Regions from separate parts of the Pseudomonas sp. DWP3-1-2 genome, predicted to be linked through region 2. Evidence: riboswitches for the same ligand, from Rfam matches in the RefSeq annotation. Region 2 holds a riboswitch; each other region holds the start of a gene.
The links. A riboswitch is a leader RNA that binds a small molecule or an ion and turns the genes downstream of it on or off. The one in region 2 is predicted to bind cobalamin.
Positions count from the first base shown of each region.

Region 1 (4,676 bases), on a different contig from region 2:
CCAGCCAGACAATCATTACCGTCGGGCTTTGGGCCGGATGATCGATCACCAGCAAGGCGCTGCACACCAGCCAGACGGTGGTGACGGTGATGTTCAGCGGCATCAGGCGGCGCACGCGAAACGGGTGCAGGAATTTCATGCGTGTCAGGGTCAGCAGCGCCAAGCCGAAGATGGTCAGCAAGGCCACCCATGGGCCCGGCGAAATGATGTAGATGCACAGCGCTGCCACGTTCCAGGCGGCGGGAAAACCCTGGAAATAGTTGTCTTTGCTTTTCATTTCCAGGTTGCAGAAACAAAACAGCGAAGACACCAGAATCACTGCCGTACAGAGCAATGTGGTGTGGTCCGGCAGATCAATGTAGTGGTAGATGAACAGCGCAGGAATAAATACGTAGGTCAGGTAGTCGATGACCAGATCAAGCACCGACCCGTCGAAACCCGGCAATACTGTCTGGACGTTGAATTTGCGCGCCAGGGAGCCATCGACTCCGTCCACCACCAGCGCCAGGCCCAGCCAGAGCAGGCAGGCCTTGGGCTGGTCTTCAAACAGCGCGATGGTTGCCATGAACGCTATGACCACGCCGGTAGCGGTGAAAGCATGTGCACCCCAGGCTTTGAGCCAGGCCGTGCGTTGAGTCGATATCACAGGGAGCATCTCCGAAAAATAAGGCAGGCTGGGCGTCGTCATGCCGATTTTTAATCGGCACCCTCAGTCAGCGTGCATGTATCGACCGACTGGCGGTCGATAAGGTTCACCGATCCGTCATCATACGGCCATCCTCGGGCCAGAAACTGGCCCGCGGTAAAACTTCCCCGGTCCGGTTGTAATCCATTACCATGCCGCCCGTCGGTTCCCAAACGGGATTAATAGGGAATCCATGATGGCCTATGGTCATTAACCGGAACTGCCCCCGCAACTGTAGATGCAGAGCCGCTCCTTTATGCCACTGGGTCCGCCCGGGAAGGTGGGAGCATGGCGATGACGCATCAGTCAGGAGACCTGCCGACTCAGGACTGCCCGAAAAAAGACCGCGCGCGAGCGTGCGATCCTGTTTTGTGCAGCCTGGCAATTGACCCACCGGCGGGGTGTCCGGGGAGGACTTTCGTCAGAACGGGTACATGACCGTTTGCTGCCGGACCGGCCATGGCTCGTCGCCAGCAACGGCGGCTGATGTTTCTCCTGCCCTCACACCGCCGTCCGGACACGTGTTCGAATGGAGATAGCGTTTCATGCCCTTGCCTCGCCTTGTCGTATTGCTTGCCAGTGCGGGATTTTCCGCGCTGACCCTGGCCGCCGGTCCGACGCACTATCCGTTGACTGTCGATAACTGCGGCGTGCCATTGACGTTCAATAAAGCGCCGGGCAAAGCCGTGACCATCGGTCAGGCTGGCACTGAAATCCTCTACTCCCTGGGGCTGGCCGATAGAGTGGTCGGCACGTCGCTGTGGTTCAACACGGTGCTGCCGCAGTTCAAGGACGTGAACGACCGTATCCTGCGCCTGGCCAACAACGAGCCCAGTTTTGAATCGGTGATCAGCAAACGTCCTGACCTTGTGCCGGTGCAGTTTGAATGGATGGTCGGCCCGCAAGGCGCTGTGGGCACCCGCGAGCAGTTCAGCGAACTGAATATCCCGACGTACATCATGCCTTCCGATTGCGAGGGCAAAGACAATCTGATCGGTGCCGATGGCACGCGGCTCAAGCCCTTTTCCGTCGACAGCCTCTTCAAGACCGTGACGCAGCTGGCGCAGATTTTTGACGTGCAAGACCGTGGCGATGAATTGACCGCACACTTGCGTGCTGGCCTCGCCAAGGCTCAGGCCAGTGTCAAGGCCAAGCAGTTGACGGACGCTTCGGCGCTGTTCTGGTTTTCCAGCGCAGACCTGAAGGTTGACCCGTTTGTGGCCGGCCGCAAGGGTGTTCCGGGGTTCATGATGGATACGCTGGGGCTGCGTAACGTGGTCGAGTCGGATGAAGAATGGCCCACCGTGGGCTGGGAAACCATCGCCAGGGCCAACCCCACGGTGATCGTGATCGCCCGCATGGATCGCCGTCGCTTCCCCGCTGATGACTTCCAGAAAAAACTCGACTTCCTGAAGACCGATCCTGTGACCCAAAACATGGACGCGGTGAAACACAATCGCATCGTGATCCTTGATGCCGACGCCATGCAGGCCTCGGTGCGCATGTTTGACGGCATCAACGAACTGGCCGACGCCATCGACCGGGTTGACCTGAGCCAATGAGAGCCGTGACCGGCGGCCAGGTCGTGCGCAGGGTATGTCTGCACGCGGCCTGGGTCATCCCTGTTTTGCTGGCCGCGATATTGGCGGGCATTGCCATCGGTGAAACGCCGGTCAGCCTGTCGTTGGTGTTTCAAGTGCTGGCCAATAAGTTGTGGGGGGCCGGTTTTGTGCTGGATCCCATTGATGAAGGCATTGTCTGGAACTACCGCCTGACCCGTGCGCTGGTGGCAGCGGCATGCGGCGCGGGCCTGGCGATTTCCGGGGTGGTGCTGCAATCGCTGCTGCGCAACCCGCTGGCTGATCCCTACCTGTTGGGGATTTCTGCCGGGGCTTCAACCGGCGCCGTGCTGGTCTCGATTATCGGGCTGGGCGCGGGTGCCATCTCGCTGTCCATGGGTGCCTTTGGTGGGGCAATCGCGGCCTTCGCCTTGGTCGCCTTGCTGGCGCGCAGCACCGGCGCGGTCAGTGGCAGCGGGCAGATCATTCTGGCAGGCATCGCGGGTTCACAATTGTTCAACGCTTTGACTTCATTTCTGATTACCAAGTCGGCCAGCTCTGAACAGGCCCGGGGCATCATGTTCTGGTTGCTGGGCAGCCTCAGCGGCGTGCGCTGGCAGTCGGTGACGCTGGCGGTGCCGGTGGTGTTGATCGGGCTGGGCATTTGCCTCTGGCATCGTCGCGCGCTGGATGCGTTCATGTTCGGCAGCGATTCGGCGGCGGCCCTCGGCATTCCGGTACGACAGGTTCAGGTGGTGCTGATCGCCACGGTGGCGCTGGTGACGGCCGTCATGGTGTCGCTGGTGGGCTCCATTGGCTTCGTCGGTCTGGTGGTCCCCCATGCCGCACGGCTGTTGGTCGGGGTGCGCCACGGGCGGCTGATCCCCCTCAGTGCCTTGAGTGGCGCGCTGTTCCTGATCGCCGCTGACGTGTTGTCACGCACGGTTATCAAGGGCCAGGTGCTGCCCGTCGGCGTGATCACAGCGCTGATCGGTGCGCCGGTATTTGCCGTGATCCTGATAAAAGCCAAGGGCGGTCGATGAATAGCCTGCAAACGCCTGAAGCGCACAACCACGTGCTGTCCTGCTCGAACCTGAGCTGGTCAGTCAAGGGCACGGCCATCGTCAAAAGCGTCAACCTGGAGCTGAAGCGCGGGGAAACACTGGGCTTGATCGGCCCCAACGGCTCCGGCAAATCCAGCCTGCTCAAGCTGCTTTCGGGCATCAAGGCGCCCGCTGAAGGCCAGATCCACCTCAATGGCAGGGTTCTGGCCCACATGGCGCGCCGTGATATCGCGCAAATGATCGCGGTCGTCGAGCAGCAGGCTGAAACCTCGGATGCCATCAGTGTGCTGGACGCCGTGGAACTGGGCCGCACGCCCTGGCTTTCGGCGCTGACGCCATGGTCCAGTGCCGACGATGAAATCGTGCAGCAGGCATTGGTCGATGTGGACATGGCCGACAAACGCAAGCGTGCCTGGCACAGCCTTTCCGGTGGCGAGCGTCAGCGGGTTCACATCGCCCGCGCCCTGGCCCAGCGTCCGCAAATCCTGCTGCTGGACGAACCCACCAACCACCTGGATATCCAGCATCAGTTGAGCATTCTGGGTTTGGTGCGATCTTTACCCGTCACCACGCTGATTGCGTTGCACGACCTGAATCAGGCACTGGCCTGCGATCGGTTGGCGGTGATGGACAAGGGCCATTTGATCGCCATCGGTGCTCCGGCGCAGGTGCTGACCTGTGAGCGGCTGCGGGATACCTTCGGCGTTGAAGCTCACTACCTGATCGATCCCCACGACGGCGCACGGATTTTACGGTTTCGGTCATAGACGCCGATCACCACGGCAGTGTTACAACCCACTCAACGGCCTGCCGGGCATCGCCGTCACACTCCGCACGCCATATGCGTTGTGCGCCAGACCGGATCGTCTTCCACATCGATCACCTCAAACCCCTGCCGTTGCCAGAAGCCGACAGCGCCGGGCAAAAACGGATGGGTGTGCAGATACAACACTTCAACACCCTGCTCCATCGCGTGCGCCTTGAGGGCGAGGAAGATCCGGGTCGCCAGACCTGATCGGCGAAACGCTGGAATGACGAACAGCCGGACGATTTCCACCACCCGGCGCTGCCCCAAATCCAGCTGGCCAAATCGTTTGTCGTAGGGCAGATAGCCAATGGCGGCGACAATCTGCCCGTCGCATCGGGCAATCAGAAAGTGCCCGCCTTCGTCTTCAAGGTACACCTGAGCAAAGTTCGCCAGATCCGCTGGCAGGTCAGCACCCTCCAGCATCGGGAAAATGTCTGACCGGGCGCGCAGCACAAAGTCCAGCACGGCCGGGACGTCTTGCTGTTCGACAGGATTGATAACCATCAGTGAGCGACCTCGTTAGAACCCACGCCCTTTGAAAGCATGACCTACACCCCCTA
Region 1 covers NZ_JAFCTZ010000004.1:279,989-284,664, reverse strand. Annotated here, with positions in the region: gene pcsA (phosphatidylcholine synthase) at 1-646, opposite strand, end outside; cobalamin riboswitch at 832-1,022, shown strand; gene ACP7B0_RS13160 (ABC transporter substrate-binding protein) at 1,231-2,247, shown strand; gene ACP7B0_RS13155 (FecCD family ABC transporter permease) at 2,244-3,287, shown strand; gene ACP7B0_RS13150 (ABC transporter ATP-binding protein) at 3,284-4,075, shown strand; gene ACP7B0_RS13145 (GNAT family N-acetyltransferase) at 4,132-4,620, opposite strand; gene ACP7B0_RS13140 (LysR family transcriptional regulator) at 4,674-4,676, opposite strand, start outside.
Region 1: another riboswitch for cobalamin. It lies ahead of ACP7B0_RS13160 (ABC transporter substrate-binding protein); the one in region 2 lies ahead of cobW (cobalamin biosynthesis protein CobW).

Region 2 (4,676 bases):
ACAGCTACGGATCAGACGTTGGCCCTTGACCGTGATCAGCTCCGGGTCGCCGGGGCCTGCGCCGATGAAAAAAACGGTCATGGAAACTCCAGAATCTATAGCGGGGTGAGGGGACGATTATCGGCCCTGGGCCAGGGCGCTGGCCAAGGCAAATGTTGCCTGCTGGCTTTTAAGTCGGGGTATCAACAGGGTTGCCGGACCCGAGCGACTGGCCAAAGCCAGTGCCGCGCTCTCTGCCACGCCGTGGCACTTGGTGTGCTGAAAGGCCAGTGGCGAGCGGTGAGTCAACTGCGATTCGAAAGGCGCCAACTGCGCCGAACTGAAAAATATCAGCGGCAGACCCAACTGGCGAGCCAGCTCAAGCAATCCAGGTTCATTGCTCTTGATGTCGATAGACGCCAGGGCACTGAGGTCTTGCAGCTGCAATCCATGACGCTCCAGAGTAGGCTCGATCAACTCAAACAGTGTGCGCGCAGAGCAGCCACGCTGGCAGCCGATGCCGGCCACCAACGTCGGTTGCAATTGATCAGGCGTGATCAAGTTCGGCATTGTTGCGACGGAACAGCCACGCGCTGATCACGCCCATGGCTATCCAGAACAGCGCGTTGGTCAACAATGACGCGATCTTGAATCGGGATTCCAGCGCCTCAGGCGCAAGGCTTTCGTGGACGGGCGGCTGTGGCGCGCCGATGACATGGGGCACCAGCAGGATCGCCACGCCCAGCACCTTGAGCAGCCAATGCTTGCCGAACACCATCAAGGCCAGGGCTACCGCGGTGGAGGCGGCAGTGCCGATCCACCAGACTTGCCGTTGGGTCAGGTCTGCCGCCGCGGTGCCCGGTAACTCCGGCGGCAGGCCGAGGGTCGGCGCCAGGGTAAACACGGCAAAGCCCGCCAACCCCCACAGCACGCCTTGTGCCGTGCTCCCTGGCGCTCGCAGGGTGTATAGGCCTGCCAGCATCAGTGCAAAACCGACGGCGACCACCAGGTTGCCACCGGTGGTGGATACGACGCGCTGCCAGCCATCTTGCGGCGACCACGCCTCTTCGTTGTGAACATGGCTGGCGGGGGTGTTTTCGCCGTGTTCATGGACCTGTTCGACGGGCGCATTCTCGTAGGTTTCGGCTTTCAGAATCAGTGGCACCACCCAGATGCTTTGCAGCAGGGTCAGCAGCAACGCGGCCAGCAGGCCCGTGAAACCCGCCGTTTGAGCAATTCTCTTGAACATGATCGGTTCTCAGTGGCAAGGAAAGGCAGCGCTGTGACGCGTGTCATGGGCAGCATTGTGTACGGCGTCAATGTGGGAAAAGCCCGCAAAATAGACCAGGCAGGCGCCGAGAATGGCGGCGCTGATGGCGGCGGTCAGGCGCTGGGTCTGGGTGGTTACGGTGCTGGCGGCGTGGCGGGCGGTGCTGATCGACATGGCGCGTCCCTCTTGGATGTCGGCAAAAGGTGGGACACGCGCAAAGAAACCCGGCTGACGGACGTCAGAAGAGATTCAACAGCGCCTGCCCACCGCAGGTTGTCATGTGTTTCATGTCGGGCCGGTCTCCGGGCTTGTGAGGGGCTGATTGCTCAACCTCAAAGAGTCACCTTCCCATGCCTAAGCAGCACAGTGGATCTGGCTCTTCACTCATTTACCGTTGCGGGGGCAGCGCCGGACTTGCTCAAGCCATGAGGCCTGAACGCACCGGTTTCCCGTTTCACCCTGTGAAGGGCACCCGAACAAGGCGTACAGGAGAGCATGGGCCGACGTTGAGCGTCAATCAGATAGCGCCATGTGCCGGCTTGTGATTGACCTGCCGAGGGTCACTGCGTAGCCTTGCGCATTCGAGGTTCTGTGCGCTGCAACCGTTGCCATGCAGTCTGGTCAGGCACAGCTAAGAAGGGAACGCGGTCAATGCCGCGGCTGCCCCCGCAACTGTAAGCGGTCAGGTTCACGGCACAGCCACTGCGACGAGCGGGAAGGCGTCATGAACAGCTGATGGGCTCTCCATCCGCAGCCGCAAGCCAGGAGACCTGCCTCGATTCGGGCAAACAAGCCCGACGAATTCTCACTACAACCGGGCGGGGTGATCCGGTGGCGAATCGAACCCTGCGCCTGGTCGCCGGGTTTTCGTCCTGTTTGCCCGCCGCTTTGCCAAAGGGCACCTGATGAAAACACTGGCCAAACTTCCCGTCACCATCGTCACCGGCTTTCTGGGCTCTGGCAAAACCACGTTATTGCGTCACATGCTCGACAACGCAGAAGGGCGGCGCATTGCAGTGATCGTCAACGAGTTCGGTGAACTGGGCATCGACGGCGAAATCCTCAAGCAGTGCACCATCGGTTGCACGGAAGAAGAAGCCAGCGGTCGGGTTTACGAGCTGGCCAATGGCTGCCTGTGTTGCACCGTGCAGGAAGAATTCTTCCCGGTCATGCGTGAACTGGTGGCCCGTCGCGGCGACCTGGACCACATTCTCATCGAGACGTCGGGGCTGGCACTGCCCAAGCCGCTGGTGCAAGCCTTCCAATGGCCGGAAATCCGCAACGCCTGCACCGTGGATGCGGTCATTACGGTGGTGGACAGTCCGGCCTTTCTGGCAGGCACCTTTGCCGCCTTTCCCGATCAGGTCGACGCACAGCGCAAGCTCGACCCGAACCTGGACCATGAATCGCCACTGCATGAGCTGTTTGCTGACCAATTGGCCAGTGCTGATCTGGTCATTCTCAATAAAGCCGACTTGATCGATGCCGCAGGCATTGCCGCCGTGCGCGCCGAGGTGTGTGAAGAACTGCCGCCCGCAGTCAAGGTCATCGAAGCCAGCAGCGGTCGTTTGCCGATCAGCGTCTTGCTGGGGCTGGGGGCTGAGTCGGAGCAGCATATCGACGGCCGCAAGACACACCATGACCATCACGAAGGCGATGACCATGACGATCATGATCACGATGCCTTCGACTCCATCTCCATCAAACTGCCTCAGGCCGATGAAAGCGCCTTGCTCGACGCCCTGACGCAACTGGTGGTGGAACACGGGGTTCTGCGCATCAAAGGTTTTGCCGCGATTCCGGGCAAACCGATGCGCCTGCTGATTCAGGGGGTAGGCACCCGTTTCGACAAGCATTTTGACCGCGCATGGGGCGCTGACGAAGAGCGCGCGACTCATTTGGTGGTGATCGGCCAGAAACTGGACGCTGCGGTACTTGAGGCACAGCTTCGTGCCGCGGTTGCTGGTTGACCCATGCACCTCCTGAGAACCCAGCCCGGTGGTTTCGTACCGGACGACAGCATCGCCGACCTGGGCCAAACCCCCGCCGAGCTGGTGATTCTCTGTAGCGGCGATTCCAGCCTGGCCTTGCTGGCCGAGGCCGCGCAGCAATTACCGCAAGACTACCCAAGCCTGCGCCTGGCCAACCCCATGCAGGTGCAGAATCACGCTTCGGTGGACTTGTACGTCGATCAGGTGCTGCGTCACGCCAAAGTCATCCTCATTTCCCTGCACGGTGGCATCGGGTATTGGCGCTATGGCGTCGAGCGTCTGGTGGAGCTGGCGAGGCAGGGCGTGCAGATCATTCTGGTGCCCGGTTGCGACCGCCCGGACCCGGAACTCACGGACCTGAGCACCGTGCCCGCCGAGGATTGCCAGCGTCTGTGGCAGTTTCTGCGTCAGGGCGGCATGCACAATGCGCTGGAACTGTATCGCTGCCTGGGCAGCGGCTGGCTAGGTCGCGACTATTCATGGTCTGAACCTCAGCCGTTGCCGCGCACGGCGGTTTACCATCCAGTCAAAGCCCGGGCCGAACTCAGTGACTGGCAGGCTGACTGGAAGGCTGATCAACCGATCGTGGGGCTTTTGTTTTATCGCTCCCACCTTCAGGCCGCCAATACCGCCTTCATCGATGAGTTTTGCAGCCGCATGCAGGCGCAAGGGTTGAATCCCTTGCCCATCGCCGTGGCCAGCCTCAAGGAGGCAGGCTGCATGACTCAGGTGGAAGACTGGCTGGATGAAGTGGATGCAGAGCTGATCCTGAACACCACCGGCTTCGCTCAGTCCAGCCCCGAAGCCCCTCACTTGCGGCCATTTCGCCGCAATATTCCGGTCATTCAGGCCATTTGTGCCCAGGACAACGAGCCGGGCTGGCGCGCCAGCGAGCAAGGCCTCGGCGCGCGTGACTTGGCCATGCACATTGCGTTGCCGGAGCTGGATGGGCGGATTATCAGTCGCCCTGTCAGTTTCAAGGACCTGGCCTGGCACAGTGAGCGCAGCCAGTCGGACGTGGTCTGCTATCGCGCCCAGCCGGAGCGCATGGAGTTTGTCGCTGAACTGGCGCGGCGCTGGATTCTGCTGGCCCGTCTGCCCAATGCCTATAAACGGGTTGCCCTGATTCTTGCCAACTATCCCACCCGGGACGGGCGAATCGGCAACGGCGTGGGCCTGGATACCCCGGCGGCCACGCTGAACATCCTGAAGGCGATGCAGGCCGAGGGCTATCCACTCGCGCCTTTGCCCGAGAGCGGCACTGCGTTGATCCATCAGCTGCTGGGTGGCGTCACCAACGACCTGGACAGCCTGGATCTGCGTCCGTGTCAGCAGAGCATGGCGCTGGACGACTACCTGGCGACTTTCAATGCGATGCCGGCGGCCAACCGGGAGGCTGTGAACGCACGATGGGGAGCGCCGGATACCGACCCGAT
Region 2 covers NZ_JAFCTZ010000001.1:497,370-502,045, forward strand. Annotated here, with positions in the region: gene cobM (precorrin-4 C(11)-methyltransferase) at 1-81, opposite strand, end outside; gene ACP7B0_RS02400 (cobalamin biosynthesis protein) at 118-549, opposite strand; gene ACP7B0_RS02405 (CbtA family protein) at 527-1,228, opposite strand; gene ACP7B0_RS02410 (CbtB domain-containing protein) at 1,238-1,423, opposite strand; cobalamin riboswitch at 1,526-1,740, opposite strand; cobalamin riboswitch at 1,819-2,041, shown strand; gene cobW (cobalamin biosynthesis protein CobW) at 2,155-3,219, shown strand; gene cobN (cobaltochelatase subunit CobN) at 3,223-4,676, shown strand, end outside.

Region 3 (4,676 bases), on a different contig from region 2:
GGCGCCGTAAAAAGCGCACGCCGCCTGTTCCAGACCGTCATTGGTTTCAGGCAGACGCGCCCAGGCGTGCGGCGGGATCGGCGGAATCGGCCAGGCCAGGGGCGCAATGCCCGTGGAAAGATCCAGCCATTCGTTCTCGGCTATGGCGTAACGCAGCGCCGCAGCACGCAGGCGCCCACCGTGTTCAAGCATAGAATTGCGCTCCCGCACACAGAATGAGCAACCACAACCAGACCCCGCGCTGCACCAGTTGCCAGCCTCGATCAATGGATTGCGCGTCGGCGGGCACGCCCTCGCCCAGTTGCGGGCGTTGATGAACCTTGCCGTGATAAATCGCCGCGCCGCCCAGTTCAACACCCAGCGCGCCGGCACCCGCCGCCATGACCGGCCCTGCATTGGGGCTGTCCCAGGTGGGGCCCTGCGTGCGCCAGCAGCGTAGCGCAAGTCGGGTCTTGCCCAGTAACGCGTAAGTCAGCGCCACCAGACGTGCAGGAATGTAGTTAAGCAAATCATCGATCTTTGCCGCCGCCCAACCGAAGCGCTCAAAGCGCTCGTTGCGATAACCCCACATGGCATCCAGCGTATTGCTCAATCGGTACAACACAACGCCCGGTGCACCCGCGATGGCAAACCAGAACAAGGCGGCGAACACGGCGTCACTGCCGTTCTCCAGCACCGATTCGGTTGCCGCCCGGGCCACTTCCGTGGCGTCCAGTTCCGAGGTCTGGCGGCTGACCAGATAGCCCACTCGACGACGCGCCTCTTCCAGGTTGTCGGCACGCAATGCCTGGGCCACAGGCTCCACATGCTCGCCAAGACTGCGCAAGCCGAGGGCGCAATACAGCGCGAGGATTTCCACCAGCCAGCCGATATACGGCAGCCAACTCAACACAGTGGCCAGCAATGTCAGCGGGATCACCGCCAGAAACCACGCCGTGACGCCATGACTGCGCCAACCGCGGCCGCCAGCATTGAAGCGCCGTTCGATGCGATCGGCAAAGCGCCCGAAGGCCACCAGCGGATGCGACCGCTTCGGCTCGCCCAGCAACGCATCCAGCGCCACCCCGGCGACGCTCATCAGCGCCACACTCATTGACTCACTCCCCATTGATTCTCGTACAGCATTTCACTGAGCCCACGCGCTTGCGTCCAGCCTTCCATGACCAGCATCGGCGCCGGGTAAAACTCCGTCACCGGCCCCAGACACAGCACGGCCAACGGTTTCGCACCGGCGGGCATGTTCAGCAGATCCGCCAGGGCCTGAGGCTCGAACAACGACACCCAGCCCATCCCCAGCCCTTCAGCCCGCGCCGCCAGCCACAGGTTCTGGATGGCGCAGGACAACGAAGCCAAGTCCATTTCCGGCAGGGTGCGGCGGCCGAAAATGTGTTTTTCCCGGTCATCCGCCAGCGCGGCGACGAGCACTTCCGCGCAGTCATCGATACCGTCGACCTTGAGCTTCATAAAGTCATCGGCACGCTCGCCCAACGCCTGGGCGGTGCGAATCCGCTCCTGCTCCACCAAAGCCTTGATCCGCGCGCGCAACCCTCGGTCGGTGACGCGAATAAAGCGCCACGGCTGCATCAACCCCACACTGGGTGCCTGATGCGCAGCACCGAGCAGTCTGGCCAGTAATTCAGGGGCCACCGTGCCGCCGCTGAAATGGCGCATGTCGCGCCGTTCGGCGATAGCCCGGTACACCGCCGCACGCTCGTCGGCGCTGAACGCTTGATCATTCATGGCTTGAAAAGCGCCGCCACCGCTTGAGGATTGGAAGGGAAATAGAAGTGTACGTAGGAGGCGGTCATGCGCCCGTCGCGATAAACCGCTTCCGCGCCACGCCCGCCGTTGGGGCTGGTGCCCCGGGCAATGGGCTGCAATTCGGTGCTGGTCAACGAATGGTGATACGTATGGCCGCGCAGCTCGCCTTCCGGCAATGCGACGGTTTGCAACGCCAATGCCGCCAGACGCTTCTGCATGACGGCCTCACCGGCCAACAACCCCACCAGTTCGGCACGCTGGCCGTCCACATCGGTCAGGGCATCAAGCAGGTACAACATGCCGCCGCACTCGGCCAGCAAGGGTTTGCCCGCCTGATGGTGCTGGCGTATCGCGTTCAGCATGGTCGTGTTCTGGCTCAGGGCCAGGTGATGCAACTCAGGGTAGCCGCCGGGCAGGTACAGGCTATCGGCATCCGGCAGCGCTGCATCGCGGATCGGTGAGAAAAACACCAATTCAGCGCCCATGGCCCGCAGCAGATCCAGACTGGCCCCGTAAGTGAACGCAAAGGCTTCGTCGTGGGCGACGGCAATGGTCACGCCTTCCAGCAAGGGCTCGGCGGGCACTCTATCCGGCGCGGCAAAGGTCACCGCAGGCGGCAGTGCAACTTCGCACGTGCTGGCCAGCGCCTCGGCGGCGGCATCCAGACGCACGTCCAGATCGTTGAGTTCGCTGGCCTGCACAAGCCCCAGGTGACGACTCGGCAACTCGATACCGGTTTCCCGGGACAGCGCGCCGTACCAGCGCAGCCCTTCCGTCAGGCTGCCTTCGAGCAGTTGCGCATGGCGCACGGTGCCGACCCGGTTGGCCAACACGCCGGCGAAGGGCAAATCCGGCTGATAACGCGCCAGCCCCAACGCCAGCGCGCCGAAGGTCTGTGCCATGGCCGTGCCGTCGATGACGCCCAGCACCGGCACGCCAAAATGACGAGCCAGGTCGGCGCTGGAGGGGGTGCCGTCAAACAGGCCCATCACGCCTTCGATCAGGATCAGATCGGCTTCGCCCGCCGCCTGCCACAACAGGCGACGGCTTTCCTCGGCACCGACCATCCACAAATCCAGCTGATACACCGGCGCACCGCTGGCGCGCTCCAGGATCATCGGGTCGAGAAAATCAGGCCCGCACTTGAACACACGAACCTTGCGGCCTTGATTACGGTGCAACCTGGCCAGCGCAGCGGTGACCGTTGTTTTGCCCTGGCCGGAAGCCGGAGCGGCAATCAAGACGGCCGGACAGTGACGCGGCTCGCTCACAGCTCAATGCCTTTCTGCGCACGAATGCCAGCCTGGAACGCGTGTTTAACGACGCTGATTTCGGAAACCGTGTCCGCCATGTCGATCATTTCCGGCTTCGCACCGCGCCCGGTGACGATCACATGCTGCATGGGCGGGCGGGCTTGCAGGTCGCCGAGCACTCTCTCAATGTCCAGATAGCCATGCTTGAGGGCGATGTTCAATTCGTCCAGGACCACCATGCCGATGGCCGGGTCACGGAGCATTTCCAGGGAAACTTCCCAGGCGGCCTCGGCCGCGGCGATGTCGCGCTGACGATCCTGGGTTTCCCAGGTGTAGCCCTCGCCCATCACGTGATAGCGAACCTGCTCGGGAAAGCGTCGGAAAAAGAACTCCTCCCCGGTGCTGTTGCTGCCCTTGATGAACTGCACGACGCCGCACTGCATGCCGTGCCCCATGGCCCGGGCCAGCATGCCGAACGCGGAGCTGCTCTTGCCTTTGCCGTTACCGGTCAGGACCAGCAGCAGCCCGCATTCGTTGGGTGCGCTGGCGATGCGCTCGTCCATCACGGCTTTTTTGCGCAGCATGCGCGCCAGATGGCGTTCGTCGCGTTCGGGGGATTCGTTCATCTCAGCTCTCCGCTTGAGGGCACGCGAAAGCAGACGGCAGGCAACAGCCAGTGGCTGACAGCACGACTTTCGTCATGCCCAGAGCCAGAGCATCGCCCGCCGTGATGCTGTTGAATGGATCAGGCCGGTCTCCGGGCTCATGAGCGGGAAATTCCCGACTGTGCGCCTTCCCATGTCTGTCGAACACAGTGGCATCAGGCACAGCTTCACTCATCTACCGTTGCGGGGGCAGCACCGGGATGGGTCGCCTTGAGCGTCCGTACCGGTTTCCCTGTTTCACTCAATCAATCCGGGGATTTTGAGCACCTGAAACAAAGGGCGCAGGGTAGTGGCTTGAGGCGGGAGCGTCAATCAACTCAGCAACCGGTTGAACCCTCAAAGCTCAGGCCTCTCTATCACTTACTGGACCATTGCCCGTTATGGAGATCGAATATGTTCAAGCTCAAACCTCAGTTAGCGCTATTGCTACTGGTTGCGGGAGGCCTGGCGGCCTGTGGTGAGTCATCGACCCTGCAGGTCAGCGACGGCACCGGACCGTCGCCCAGGCTGCCGGAGCCGAACAAGACGCTGATCCCGACGGTCAACATAGCGCCCGCCGTGGGCTGGGAAAAGGACGCGAAACCGGTCGCCGCCAAAGGCACTCAGGTTGCCGCGTTCGCTGAGCATCTGGACCACCCGCGTTGGCTTTACGTGCTGCCCAATGGCGATGTGCTGGTGGCTGAAACCAACTCACCGCCCAAGCCTGACGACAACAAAGGCATTCGTGGTTGGGTCATGGGCAAGGTCATGGGTCGCGCCGGTGCCGGAGTTCCCAGCCCCAACCGCATTACTTTGTTGCGCGACAAGGATCACGACGGCGTTGCTGAAACCCGCACGGTGTTCCTGGCAAACCTTAACTCACCGTTCGGCATGACGCTGGTGGGCGACAAACTGTATGTGGCTGATACCGATCGACTGATCAGCTTCCCGTATCAGGACGGCCAGACTTCCATCAGTGCGCAACCTACCAAGGTCGTGGACCTTCCCGGCGGCACGT
Region 3 covers NZ_JAFCTZ010000002.1:570,981-575,656, reverse strand. Annotated here, with positions in the region: gene cobD (threonine-phosphate decarboxylase CobD) at 1-192, opposite strand, end outside; gene cbiB (adenosylcobinamide-phosphate synthase CbiB) at 185-1,093, opposite strand; gene bluB (5,6-dimethylbenzimidazole synthase) at 1,090-1,740, opposite strand; gene ACP7B0_RS08485 (cobyrinate a,c-diamide synthase) at 1,737-3,032, opposite strand; gene cobO (cob(I)yrinic acid a,c-diamide adenosyltransferase) at 3,029-3,640, opposite strand; cobalamin riboswitch at 3,746-3,965, opposite strand; gene ACP7B0_RS08475 (PQQ-dependent sugar dehydrogenase) at 4,073-4,676, shown strand, end outside.
Region 3: another riboswitch for cobalamin. It lies ahead of cobO (cob(I)yrinic acid a,c-diamide adenosyltransferase); the one in region 2 lies ahead of cobW (cobalamin biosynthesis protein CobW).